Regions from separate parts of the Streptomyces sp. NPDC054842 genome, predicted to be linked through region 1. Evidence: riboswitches for the same ligand, from Rfam matches in the RefSeq annotation. Region 1 holds a riboswitch; the other holds the start of a gene.
What was found. Region 1 has a riboswitch for glycine ahead of gcvT (glycine cleavage system aminomethyltransferase GcvT). Riboswitches for the same ligand answer to the same signal wherever they lie in the genome.
Positions count from the first base shown of each region.

Region 2: another riboswitch for glycine. It lies ahead of gcvP (aminomethyl-transferring glycine dehydrogenase); the one in region 1 lies ahead of gcvT (glycine cleavage system aminomethyltransferase GcvT).

Region 1 covers NZ_JBSGZN010000031.1:71,112-77,801, reverse strand. Annotated here, with positions in the region: gene ACWGIS_RS23730 (L-serine ammonia-lyase) at 47-1,414, opposite strand; gene glyA (serine hydroxymethyltransferase) at 1,580-2,842, opposite strand; gene gcvH (glycine cleavage system protein GcvH) at 2,856-3,233, opposite strand; gene gcvT (glycine cleavage system aminomethyltransferase GcvT) at 3,370-4,488, opposite strand; glycine riboswitch at 4,523-4,635, opposite strand; glycine riboswitch at 4,636-4,734, opposite strand; gene ACWGIS_RS23710 (AAA family ATPase) at 4,932-5,600, shown strand; gene ACWGIS_RS23705 (enhanced serine sensitivity protein SseB) at 5,667-6,440, shown strand; gene ACWGIS_RS23700 (enhanced serine sensitivity protein SseB C-terminal domain-containing protein) at 6,645-6,690, shown strand, end outside.
Region 2 covers NZ_JBSGZN010000056.1:35,620-42,309, forward strand. Annotated here, with positions in the region: gene ACWGIS_RS31470 (hypothetical protein) at 400-984, shown strand; gene ACWGIS_RS31475 (DUF5999 family protein) at 1,371-1,577, shown strand; gene gcvP (aminomethyl-transferring glycine dehydrogenase) at 1,676-4,561, opposite strand; glycine riboswitch at 4,745-4,840, opposite strand; gene ACWGIS_RS31485 (PRC-barrel domain-containing protein) at 4,957-5,334, shown strand; gene ACWGIS_RS31490 (DNA polymerase IV) at 5,250-6,690, opposite strand, start outside.

The DNA of each region.
Region 1 (6,690 bases):
TTTCCCTCACTTCGCTGTGCCCACCCCTGTACGCACGGAAGGGGCCTCAGCACTCGATGATGTTCACCGCGAGTCCGCCGCGCGCGGTCTCCTTGTACTTGACGGACATGTCCGCGCCGGTCTCCTTCATGGTCTTGATGACCTTGTCGAGGGACACCTTGTGGGAGCCGTCGCCGCGCATGGCCATCTTCGCCGCGGTCACGGCCTTGACCGCCGCCATGCCGTTGCGCTCGATGCACGGGATCTGGACCAGGCCGCCGACCGGGTCGCAGGTCAGGCCCAGGTTGTGCTCCATGCCGATCTCGGCGGCGTTCTCGACCTGCTCGGGGCTGCCGCCGAGGACCTCGGCGAGCGCGCCCGCGGCCATCGAGCAGGCGGAGCCGACCTCGCCCTGGCAGCCGACCTCGGCGCCGGAGATGGAGGCGTTCTCCTTGAACAGCATGCCGATGGCGCCCGCCGCGAGCAGGAAGCGCACGACGCCCTCCTCGTCGGCGCCCGGCACGAAGTTGACGTAGTAGTGCAGGACGGCCGGGATGATGCCGGCGGCGCCGTTGGTGGGGGCGGTGACCACGCGTCCGCCCGCGGCGTTCTCCTCGTTCACGGCCATCGCGTAGAGGGTGATCCACTCCATGGCGTGGGCCAGCGGGTCGCCGTCCGCGCGCAGCTGGCGGGCCGTGACGGCGGCCCGGCGGCGCACCTTGAGGCCGCCCGGCAGGATGCCCTCACGGGACATGCCGCGCGCCACGCACGCCTGCATCACCCGCCAGATCTCCAGGAGGCCCTCGCGGATCTCCTCCTCGGTGCGCCAGGCCCGCTCGTTCTCCAGCATCAGCGCGGAGATCGACAGGCCGGTCTCCTTCGTCAGGCGCAGCAGCTCGTCGCCCGTGCGGAAGGGGTACTTCAGGACCGTGTCGTCCAGCTTGATCCGGTCCTCGCCCACCGCGTCCTCGTCGACGACGAAGCCGCCGCCGACCGAGTAGTAGGTCTTCGACAGCAGCTCCTCGCCGTCGGCGCCGAACGCCCACAGCGTCATGCCGTTGGCGTGGTACGGCAGGGCCTTGCGGCGGTGCAGGACCAGGTCGTCGTCGAAGGAGAAGGCGATCTCGTGCTCGCCCAGCAGGGCGAGCCGGCCGCCGGTGCGGATCGCGTCGACCCGGGCGTCGGCGCCCTCGACGTCGACCGTCCGCGGGGACGCGCCCTCCAGACCGAGCAGGACCGCCTTGGGGGTGCCGTGGCCGTGGCCGGTCGCGCCCAGGGAGCCGTACAGCTCGGCGCGTATCGCGACGGTCGGGGTCAGCAGGTCCTCGTTGCGCAGCCGCCGGGCGAACATGCGGGCCGCGCGCATCGGGCCCACGGTGTGGGAGCTGGACGGGCCGATGCCGATCGAGAACAGGTCGAAGACCGAGATGGCCACGGGGAACTCCTCAGGGTTTCGGCGGACGCCGTTGTCAGCCGGTGGTGCGGGGCGGTGCATGCGGCGGGGCACCGCGCTCGGTTTCCAGTGTGCGCGGTGCCCCGGACGTTCGTACGAGAGAAGACGCTGTCATGAAAAGACGCGTACGGCAAAAAAGCGTACGAACTACTTCAGGCCGGGGTACAGCGGGTGCTTGTCGGCCAGAGCGGACACCCGGGCCTTGAGCGACTCCGCGTCGTACGAGGGCTTGAGCGCCTCGGCGATGATGTCCGCGACCTCGGTGAAGTCCTCGGTCCCGAAGCCGCGGGTGGCGAGGGCGGGCGTGCCGATCCGCAGGCCCGAGGTCACCATGGGCGGGCGCGGGTCGTTCGGGACGGCGTTGCGGTTGACCGTGATGCCGACCTCGTGGAGACGGTCCTCGGCCTGCTGTCCGTCCAGCTCGCTGGCGCGCAGGTCGACCAGGACGAGGTGCACGTCCGTGCCGCCGGACAGGACGTCGACGCCGACGGCCTTGACGTCGTCCTGGACCAGGCGCTCGGCCAGGATCCGGGCGCCGTCCAGGGTGCGCTGCTGGCGCTCCTTGAAGTCCTCCGTGGCGGCCACCTTGAACGAGACGGCCTTGGCGGCGATCACGTGCTCCAGCGGTCCGCCCTGCTGACCGGGGAAGACGGCGGAGTTGATCTTCTTCGCCAGCTCGGCCGTGGAGAGGATCACGCCACCGCGGGGGCCGCCCAGCGTCTTGTGCGTGGTGGTCGTGACGACGTGGGCGTGCGGCACCGGGTTCGGGTGCAGGCCCGCCGCCACCAGTCCGGCGAAGTGCGCCATGTCGACCATCAGGTAAGCGCCGACCTCGTCCGCGATCCGGCGGAACGCGGCGAAGTCCAGCTGACGCGGGTACGCGGACCAGCCGGCCACGATCAGCTTCGGCTTCGACTCCTTGGCCAGCTTCTCGACCTCGGCCATGTCGACCTCGCCGGTGGCGTCGTCGACGTGGTAGGCGACCACGTTGTAGAGCTTGCCGGAGAAGTTGATCTTCATGCCGTGGGTCAGGTGCCCGCCGTGCGCGAGGTTCAGACCCATGATCGTGTCGCCCGGCTTGAGCAGCGCGAACATCGCGGCGGCGTTGGCCTGGGCACCGGAGTGCGGCTGGACGTTGGCGTGCTCGGCGCCGAAGAGCGCCTTCACACGGTCGATGGCGATCTGCTCGACCACGTCGACGTGCTCGCAGCCGCCGTAGTAGCGCCGGCCCGGGTAACCCTCGGCGTACTTGTTGGTGAGGACCGAGCCCTGGGCCTCCATGACCGCGACCGGAGCGAAGTTCTCCGAGGCGATCATCTCCAGGGTGGACTGCTGGCGGTGCAGCTCGGCGTCGACGGCGGCGGCGACGTCCGGGTCGAGTTCGTGAAGGGGCGTGTTCAGAAGCGACATCAGTCGGAAGTCCTTAGCCTGCGGTGAATTCGGTGTACTCGTCCGCGGAGAGCAGGTCGGCCGGCTCGTCCGTGACGCGCACCTTGAACAGCCAGCCGCCCTCGAAGGGGGCGGAGTTCACCAGGGACGGGTCGTCCACGACGTCCTGGTTGGTCTCGGTGATCTCGCCGGTGACCGGGGCGTAGAGGTCGCTGACCGACTTGGTCGACTCCAGCTCGCCGCAGGTCTCACCCGCGGTCACGGTGTCACCGACCTCCGGGAGCTGGACGAACACGACATCGCCGAGCGCGTTGGCCGCGTGCTCCGTGATGCCGACCGTCGAGACGCCGTCCTCGGCGCCCGACAGCCACTCGTGCTCCTTGCTGTAACGCAGCTGCTGGGGGTTGCTCATGGCCTGAATTCTCCTGTACGCGGGGGACTGCTGACGCAGCGGGGACGTGGATGAGCCGGGCGGACGTGCCCGGAGGTGTCCGGCGCCGTGACGGGGCGCCGGGGCCGGGATCAGCGGGGCGGCCCGGGGGCCAGTGTCACTTCTGGCGCTTGTAGAACGGCAGCGCCACGACCTCGTACGGTTCGTGGCTGCCCCGGATGTCGACCCCCACACCGGCGGTGCCGGGGGCGGCGTGCGCGGCGTCGACGTACGCCATCGCGATCGGCTTGCCGAGCGTGGGGGAGGGGGCACCGGAGGTGACCTCGCCGATCACCTCGCCGCCGGCGACGACGGAGTAGCCGGCGCGCGGCACCCGGCGGCCCTCGGCGACGAGCCCGACGAGCACGCGCGGCGGGTTGTCCGCGGCGCGGGAGGCCGCCTCGGTGAGCGCCTCGCGGCCGACGAAGTCGCCCTCCTTCTCGAACTTCACGACGCGCCCGAGCCCGGCGTCGAAGGGGGTGAGCGACGTCGTCAGCTCGTGCCCGTACAGCGGCATGCCCGCTTCCAGGCGCAGCGTGTCGCGGCAGGAGAGGCCGCAGGGGACGAGCCCCGCCGGGGCGCCCGCCTCGGTCAGCGCCTGCCACAGCTTCTCGGCGTCGGCCGGCGCCACGAACAGCTCGAAGCCGTCCTCGCCGGTGTAGCCGGTGCGCGCGATCAGCGCCGGGACGCCCGCGACGGTGCCCGGCAGACCCGCGTAGTACTTCAGGCCGTCGAGGTCGGCGTCGGTGAGCGACTTGAGGATCCCGGGGGACTCCGGGCCCTGCACGGCGATCAGCGCGTACGCGTCACGGTCGTCGCGCACCTCGGCGTCGAAACCGGCCACCCGCTCCGTCAGCGCGTCCAGCACCACCTGGGCGTTGGAGGCGTTCGCGACGACCATGTACTCCTGCTCCTGGAGCCGGTACACGATCAGGTCGTCGAGAATGCCGCCGTCCGCCCGGACGATCATGGTGTAGCGGGCGCGGCCGACACCGACCGAGCCGATGTTGCCGACGAGGGCGAAGTTCAGGAAGGCGGCGGCCTGCGGACCGGTGACCGTGATCTCGCCCATGTGGGAGAGGTCGAAGAGACCGGCCTTCGTGCGGACGGCGAGGTGCTCGTCGCGCTCGGAGCCGTAGCGCAGGGGCATGTCCCAGCCGGCGAAGTCGGTCATCGTCGCGCCCAGAGAGCGATGCAGGGCGTCGAGCGCGGTGTGACGGGGGGCGTTACTGCTCATCGGTGGGGCTCCCAAGGCATGACGGCGAGGTCGTTCCTCCCCATCTGTCATCGGAACCTGAGAGGTTCATCACGACCCGGCGAACCGGTGGTCCTGACTTGCACCTTGGGTGGAGCCACTGGTGAGCGGCCCGCTTTTCAGATGTGCCTCGCCCGCGCGGTAACGGGGCCTGAGAGATTCAAGGGAGGGACTTGCTCCTTCGGCGCCCGGGCAGGTGGTGCCCCGGGACTCTCCCGCGCGGATTCAAGCGGCCGGTATGCAGTTGGCGGGCACATCATTGCACGCATCCGTGAAACCCGGCAGGGGCGGCCCGTCCGGCCGCCCCCGGAAGACCTGTGACCGGTCTGTGGCAGGACGGGGACGGAAACGGGAGGCGCACCGCATTACCTTCTCTTTACACTCGACGGGGATGGGACTCCGGATCCAAGGGGAGGACGATCAGGGTGAACAGGACCACGGCGTACGCGACGAGTTCGGGCCTCGCACTGCCGGAAAAACCCGCAGTCCCGGCCCGGGAGGCGTGCGGGCCGCGGTCCGGGCCCGTCGTCCGCGACCTGCGCGAGCGCGCGGGACACAGCCCGCACGGGCTGTCCTTCGGCGCCACCGACCTGGTCGTGGTGACCGGTCTGCCCGGCAGCGGCAAGTCGACGCTGATGCGCCGGGCCGTGAGCGGCGCCCGCGTCGACTCCCAGGACACCCGCGACCGCTGGGACACCCGGCTCTCCCGCTTCCTGCCGTACACGCTCTACCGCCCCGTCGTCCGCGTCGCGCACTACGCCGGACTGCGCCGCGCGCTGCGCTCGGGAGCAGGCGTCGTCGTGCACGACTGCGGCACCCAGACCTGGGTGCGCCGCTGGCTCGCCCGCGAGGCCCGGCGCCGCGGCGGCACCCTGCACCTGCTGCTCCTGGACGTCCCGCCGGACGCCGCCCTGGACGGGCAGCGCGAGCGCGGCCGGGGGGTCTCGCGCTACGCCTTCCTGCGCCACCGCCGCGCCGCCGGCCGGCTGCTGCGCTCCGTCGAGAAGGGCGACCTGCCCGAGGGCTGCGGCTCGGCGGTCCTGATCGACCGGGCGGCGGCGGACGTGCTGCGCCGGATCGACTTCGGCGGCTGACCCCCGTACGCGCCCACCGGCTAGGGTTTCCAGCCGGAACAGCGGTTCACAGCAGGCGGTAGACAGATGGACTTCCCGGCACAGGCGCACCCGCACCCCCATCCGCACGGCGGATGGCCAGGCAACGAACTGGAGGAGGTGCTCTCCGCATCCCTCGGAGTCCCCGAGGCCGGTGCCCGGATCGTCGAGGTGCTCGGCCGCAGCTTCCTGTGGATCCCGCTGCCGAACGGCGGCGGCCCGCACAGCGGCCCCCTCGACCTCCCCACGATGGAGCTCGCGGGACAGGCGTACGTCCCGGTCTTCAGCTCGGAAGAGCAGTTCCGCCAGGTCGCCGGCGGGCACATGCCGTACACGATCGCGCCCGCCGTCGAGTTCGCGCGCGGCCTGCCCCCGCAGGTCGGCCTGGCCGTCAACCCCGACGGTGTGGTCGGCGTGCCGCTGCCGCCGCCCGCCGTCGCCGAACTGTGCCGCACCGGACGGACCCCGCTGGACGGTCCCGCCAGTGGTGGCCGGGTCCGGCTGTTCGAACCCGACTGGCAGGACGACCCGGTGGATTTCCTGTCCGCCGCCTCGACCGAGTTCGCGGCGACCGGCGTCGTGCTGACCGCCCGCCGCTGCCTGGCCAGCATCGAGGGCGGCGACCCGGTGATGTTCGTGGGCGTCGAGCTGTCCGACTGGGAGGGCCCCGCGCGCACCTACCCGCTGGACGCGCTCGGCCGGGCGCTCGGCCGGGTCCCGGTCGACCGGCCGGTGAACCTGGTCCTCCTCGACGTCGCCCAGGATCCGGTGGGCGAGTGGATGCGCGCCCAGGTGCGGCCCTTCTACCAGCGGGAGTACTGACCGGGCCGCCGCGGCCCGCGAACGGGCGCGGGACGCCACGCGAAACGGCGAAGCCGAGCGTCAAGTTCCTGTCAGGAACGCCGCTTAAGCTGGTTTCATGGCTCGGTCGAGGTGTTGACGTGCTCCCGGACGGGGAGGCCGTGCGAGCGCCCCGGGGGCAATGGGTGAGTTCATGATGATCTGTTCGCGAAGGGGCGGTTGAAGGTGAGCGCGTCGGGCACGGCCGCGGCCGGGCAGGTCGAGCACATGC
Region 2 (6,690 bases), on a different contig from region 1:
TCCCGGGCGGGCGTCCGGCCCGCTACCCTGGACGACGAGTACCCCCCGGCACATTCACCAGGCATGGTGCCGCGCGCAGTTTCACTCCTTTGCGCGCTCGTGAAAAACGCCGACGAGAATCGGCCGACCGCTCGGGCACGGTAAATCGAGGTCAGCCCCGCGCACCCCGCGCGAAACGGGGATGAACGCCATTTTTCGGCGACCGAATAGGTCCTTGTTCTTCATCAGCGGAACAGCTAGACGAAACATTGTGTGAACACGTGTCGTATAAACTCCGCAAACGAGGCAGAGAGCCGGCGCTCGCCGTCAGTGCACACGCCCCTCTGACCCCGAGAGCTGACAGTGTCGTCCGCCCCCGCCCTCGCGCCACCGTGCCTGTCGAATGAGAGGCGACCCACCATGCCGCTGCATGTCCCCCCGGCTCCCGCGCCCGCCCTGCGCTCTGTCCTCACGGCACTCGGTTCCCCCACCGCTGTCCGCGAGGCGCGAACCCCGTCCCTGCGCAACGCCCAGGGACCCGTGACCCCCGAACTTCCCCTGCCCGTGTACGTCCTCGACCGGATCACGCCCGCCGGCGCCTCCGCCACCCGGCTCGCCGGCTGGCGCTTCCTGATCCGCAGCGGCGAGCGAGCGGTGGCCGCCGCCGAGACGATGCTGACCCCCGACGGCTGGGCCTTCTCCCACTTCTTCGAGGGCCCCTACGTCACCGCCACCGAGCGCGCCCTGCGCCAGGCGGAGAACATGCAGGTCCCCTACCAGCCGAGACTCCTGTCCGTACCCGAGCTGTACATGCTCACGCTCTGGCTGCACGGCGACTGCACCGCAGACGGCGCCGACGGCCACCCCGCCGCCACCGACCTGCTCGTGCCGCTGGCGCCCGCACCGCCCGGCATCGCGGCCCACCGCCCGCACCGCGTCGCCGAGCTGCTGCCCGTGCTCACCCACCGGGTGACGCCCGCTCCCCTGCTCGGCTCGCCCGCCTAGGCACGACACGCACACGCCCCGGCGGCCGACTCTCCTTCCAGGCCCGTGCCCCGCAGCCGTCGACCGGCTGCGGGGCACGTCGCTCTCCCGTGCCACCCCGCGCTCGTACGAGTGGCGAGACCCTCCCGACCCGTCCGGACTAGCCCCATCCGACCACCCCGAACCACCCGAAGGGACAGTGCAGTTGGGATGAACCGCCCGCACGGGTGATGCGTCATCAACCTGTGAGAAGTGCTGCTGCCAAATCCCTGCGGATCGACGCCCGTAGGGCAACACTGGTTCCAGACCGACTTATCAAACGGGGGGCGGCCATGAACGACGTTCCGAGCCGCAAGACAGTTCCGACAGCCAGCTCACACGTCACGACCCAGCGAAAGACTCCATCCATGTGCCAGCACCAGCCACCGTGCCCGACAGCCGACTCCGCCGACCGGGAGGCCGCCCTTCACGTGGCGCACCACCCGGAGCAGGGATGGAGCCTGCTGTGCAACGGCGTCGTCCTGTTCGAGGACACCGGTGAGCTCCTGCCCGACGGCCGGATCATCGCTCCGCACCGCCCGATGGGCACGGGACAGGTGATGACGGCCGCCTGAGCCGCACCACCGGGCGGCTGTGACAGCCGCCCGCGCACCAGAGGGGCCGGCCCGGAGACGCACTCTCCGAACCGGCCCCGACGTATGCCCCCTGGTGACTACTCGTCGTAAGCGTCCAGCGGCGGGCAGGAACAGACGAGATTGCGGTCGCCGTACGCCTGGTCGATGCGGCGCACCGGCGGCCAGTACTTGTCCGCCGCCGAGACACCGGCCGGGAAGACCGCCTCGGCACGGCTGTACGCGTGCTCCCAGTCGCCGCCCAGCGCCGCGGCCGTGTGCGGAGCCCCGCGCAGCGGGTTGTCCTCCGCCGGCCACTCGCCCGAACCGACCTTCTCGATCTCGGCGCGGATGGCGATCATCGCCTCGCAGAACCGGTCCAGCTCCACCAGGTCCTCGGACTCGGTCGGCTCGATCATCAGCGTCCCCGCGACCGGGAACGACATGGTCGGCGCGTGGAAGCCGTAGTCGATCAGCCGCTTGGCGATGTCGTCCACGCTGACGCCGGTCGCCTTGGTCAGCGCGCGCAGGTCGATGATGCACTCGTGCGCGACGAGGCCGCCGGGACCGGTGTAAAGCACCGGGTAGTGCGGCTCCAGCCGCTTGGCGATGTAGTTCGCGGACAGCACCGCGACCTGCGTGGCCCGCTTGAGGCCCTCGCCGCCCATGAGCCGGACGTACGCCCAGGAGATCGGCAGGATTCCGGCGGAGCCCCAGGGCGCCGCGGAGATCGGGCCGACGCCCGTCTTCGGACCGGCCGCGGGCTGCAACGGGTGGTTCGGCAGGTACGGCGCGAGGTGGGCGCGCACGCCGACCGGGCCGACGCCGGGACCGCCGCCACCGTGCGGGATGCAGAACGTCTTGTGCAGGTTCAGGTGCGAGACGTCGCCGCCGAAGTGACCCGGCTTGGCGAGACCCACCAGCGCGTTCAGGTTGGCGCCGTCGACGTAGACCTGGCCGCCCGCCTCGTGGACCTGGGCGCAGATGTCGGCCACGTGCTCCTCGAACACGCCGTGCGTGGAGGGGTACGTGATCATCAGCACCGACAGCTCGTCGCGGTACCGCTCGATCTTGGCCCGCAGGTCCTCGACGTCGATCTCGCCGTCCCCGGCGGTCTTCACGACGACGACCTTCATGCCGGCCATCACGGCGCTGGCCGCGTTGGTGCCGTGGGCGGAGGACGGGATGAGGCAGACGGTGCGCTGCTCGTCGCCGTTGGCCCGGTGGTATCCGCGCACCGCGAGCAGACCCGCCAGCTCGCCCTGGGAACCGGCGTTGGGCTGCAGCGACACGTTGTCGTAGCCCGTGACCTCGGCGAGCCGCTCCTCCAGCTCACGGATGAGCGTGAGGTAGCCCTGCGCCTGCTCGGCGGGCGCGAAGGGGTGCAGCTGGCCGAACTCGGGCCAGGTGACCGGCTCCATCTCGGTGGTCGCGTTGAGCTTCATCGTGCAGGAGCCCAGCGGGATCATGCCGCGGTCGAGCGCGTAGTCGCGGTCCGAGAGCCTGCGCAGGTAGCGCAGCATCGCGGTCTCGGAGCGGTACTGGTGGAAGACCGGGTGCGCCAGGTAGTCGTCGGTGCGCAGCAGCGCCTCGGGCAGGGTGTCGACGGCCGACACGTCCAGCGCCTCGATGTCGCCCTCGACGCCGAAGGCGGTCCACACGGCGCCGAGCTGCTTGCGCCCGGTGGTCTCGTCGCAGGCGACCGACACGTGGTCGGCGTCGACGAGGTGCAGGTTGACCCCGTTCTCGCGGGCGGCGGCCACGACCGCGGCGGCCCGGCCGGGGACCCGCGCGGTCAGCGTGTCGAAGTAGGCGCCGTGGACGATCTCGACGCCGCCGGCCTCCAGGCCCGCGGCGAGGACCGTGGCGTACCGGTGCGTGCGGCGGGCGATCGTCCGCAGGCCCTCGGGACCGTGGTAGACGGCGTACATGCCGGCCATCACCGCGAGCAGCACCTGCGCGGTGCAGATGTTGCTGGTGGCCTTCTCACGCCGGATGTGCTGCTCGCGGGTCTGCAGGGCGAGGCGGTACGCCTTGTGCCCGTCGGCGTCCACGGAGACGCCCACGAGGCGGCCCGGCAGGCTCCGCGCGAAGGTCTCGCGGACCGCCATGTAACCGGCGTGCGGCCCGCCGAAGCCCATCGGCACACCGAATCGCTGGGTGGTGCCGACGGCGATGTCGGCGCCGAGGTCGCCGGGCGCGGTGAGCAGCGTCAGGGCGAGCAGGTCGGCGGCGACCGTCACGACGGCGCCGAGCTCGTGCGCCTGCTCGATGACGGGCTTGATGTCGCGTACGGCACCGGAGGCGCCCGGGTACTGCAGCAGCACGCCGTTGATGTCGCGGCCCGCGACGTCGGCCGGGATGCCCTCGCTCAGGTCGGCGACCACGACCTCGACGCCGGTCGGCTCGGCGCGGGTCCGGATGACGGCGATGGTCTGCGGCAGCGCGTCCGCGTCGACCAGGAAGAGGCCCTTCTTGTTCTTGCCCATCCGCCGGGACAGCGCCATCGCCTCGGCGGCGGCGGTCCCCTCGTCCAGCAGCGAGGCGCCGGACGTCGGCAGGCCGGTCAGCTCCGCGACCACGGTCTGGAAGTTGAGCAGCGCCTCCAGGCGGCCCTGCGAGATCTCCGGCTGGTACGGCGTGTACGCGGTGTACCAGGCCGGGTTCTCCATGACGTTGCGCAGGATCACCGGCGGCGTGAAGGTGCCGTAGTACCCGAGGCCGATCATGGGGTCGAGCACCTGGTTGCGGTCCGCGAGGGAGCGCAGCTCGGCCAGGACCTCGGCCTCGGTGCGCGCGCCGGGGAGGTCCAGCGCGTCGGCGTTCTTGATGACGTCCGGGACCGCGGCGGCGGTGAGCTCGTCGAGCGAGCCGTATCCGACCTGCGCGAGCATCTTGGCCTGGGCCTCGTGGTCGGGCCCGATGTGGCGCTGCTCGAAGGGGATGCCCTGTTCGAGCTCGGAGAGCGGAATGCGATGGGCGGTCATTGCGGAGGCCTCCTGGTCTGACACGACCTTCGGGGGGTACCACGACGCGGGTACCCCGACGGCCTCCCCCTCTGTCATCTCAACCTGAGAGCTTCACCGGGCCGTCCAGCAGCGGACGGACCGGCTTTCACCGTCGGTGAGGACGGGAGCCGACGACGCACCCGCCCTGCTTTCCAGAGTGACCTCGTCCGAGCGGTACGTGTGCCTGAGAGATTCCGGGGAGGATTTGCTCCTTCGGCGCCTCCGGATCTCGCCGGAGGACTCTCCCGCACGGGGTCAGCAGCCGTCTGCCAGCCTACCAGCGAGGACAACGCACGGACTTTCGAGTGGCCGCCTTCCTGAATGTGCTCTTTCGTAGTGCTTACGGATGAGTTTTGCGACCAAGAGGAGGGACCGTGCAGACCGACATCGATCCGCGCAACCTGATCGGCCGCAAGGCGTTCGACCGCAAGGGCACCAGGATCGGCACGGTGGACGAGGTGTATCTCGACGACGCCACCGGAGTGCCCGAGTGGGCGGCCATACGCACGGGCCTGTTCAGCCGGGACGCCTTCGTCCCGCTGGAGCCCAGCGAGGTCGTGGAGGGGACCCTGCGGGTGCCCTTCGACCGCGCTCTCATCAAGGACGCGCCCGATTTCGGTGTCGGCCGCCACCTCTCCCCCGAGCAGGAACTCCAGCTCTACCACCACTACGGGCTCGACCTGGCGTCGCCCGTCCCTCCGGACCGCGACTTCGGCCGGCTCGCCGGCACGGAAGAGCCCGGCCCGGCCTGACCGCCCCGCCCCCCGTCGCCCTCCTCCGCATCCGTCACCGCCGCTGTCCCGGCCGCCGTCCCCGCGCCCTCCGCCGCACCGCCGGCCCCCGGGACCGCCGTGACCAGGGGCAGCGGGTCCGCCGGCTCCAGCGCGGGATCGTCGGTGCGGAACGTGCGGACGCGCCCGGGCGGCGAGTACGGCGTCTCGAACCGCACGGTCACCCGCCCGAGGCCGCTCCCCTGAACCCAGCCGTGCCCGTACTCGGCGTGCCGCACGTCGTGCCCAGCGGGCCAGCGCCGCTCGGCGGGCGCCTCCGCCTCCGTGACCGCCTCCCGCACGCCCTCGTCCTCGGCCTGCTCCTGTGCCAGGAGTTCGCCCGCGGCGGCCTGGGCCTGCGCGAACAGGTCCTCCTGCGTGTAGTCGGCGAGGCCGGTGACGCCGACGCCCAGCAGCCGGACCCCGCCGGTCGTGTCCACCGAGTCCAGCAGCCGGGCGGCGGCCTCGCGCACCACCGAGGGGTCGTCCGTGGGCCCCCGCAGGGTCTCGGACCGGGTCAGCGTGGAGAAGTCGTACCGCCGCACCTTGAGCACCACGGTCCGGCCCGAGCGCCCGGCCTTCCGCAGCCGCGCCACGCACCGGTCGGCGAGCCGCTGGACCTCCGCGGCGACCCGCAGCCGGTCGTGGATGTCGACCTCATAGGTGTCCTCGACCGACACCGACTTGGACTCGCGCTCGGCGACCACGGGCCGCTCGTCGTGCGCCAGGGCCATCGCGTACAGGCCGTGTCCGTGGGCCTTGCCCACCAGCCGCACCAGCTCGTCCTCGCCCGCCTCGGCGATCTCCTCGACCGTGGTGATACCGGCGCGCCGCAGGTGGTCGCCGGTCGCGGGACCCACACCGGGCAGGGTCCGCACCGACATCGGCCCGAGCAGGGCGCGCTCGGTCCCCGGCTCGATCAGCACCAGCCCGTCGGGCTTGGCCTGCTCGGAGGCGATCTTGGCGATCATCTTGGAGGCGGCGAGCCCGACCGAGCCGGTCAGTCCCGTGACGGCCCGTATGTCGGCCCGCAGCTTCGCGCCCACCAGCCGCGCCGAGGTCTCGTCCCAGGCCGTCCCGCCGGCCTCCAGGTCGACGAACGCCTCGTCCAGGCTCAGCGGCTCCACGAGCGGCGACAGCTCACGCAGCAGACCCATGACCTGCTCACTGACGTCGCGGTAGAGCTGGAAGCGCGGTACGAGGTAAGCGGCGTTCGGAGCCAGCCGGCGTGCCTGCGCCATGGGCATCGCCGAGTGCACCCCGAACACGCGGGCCTCGTAGGAGGCGGTGGCGACCACGCCGCGCACCCCGAGCCCACCCACCACCACGGCCTTGCCG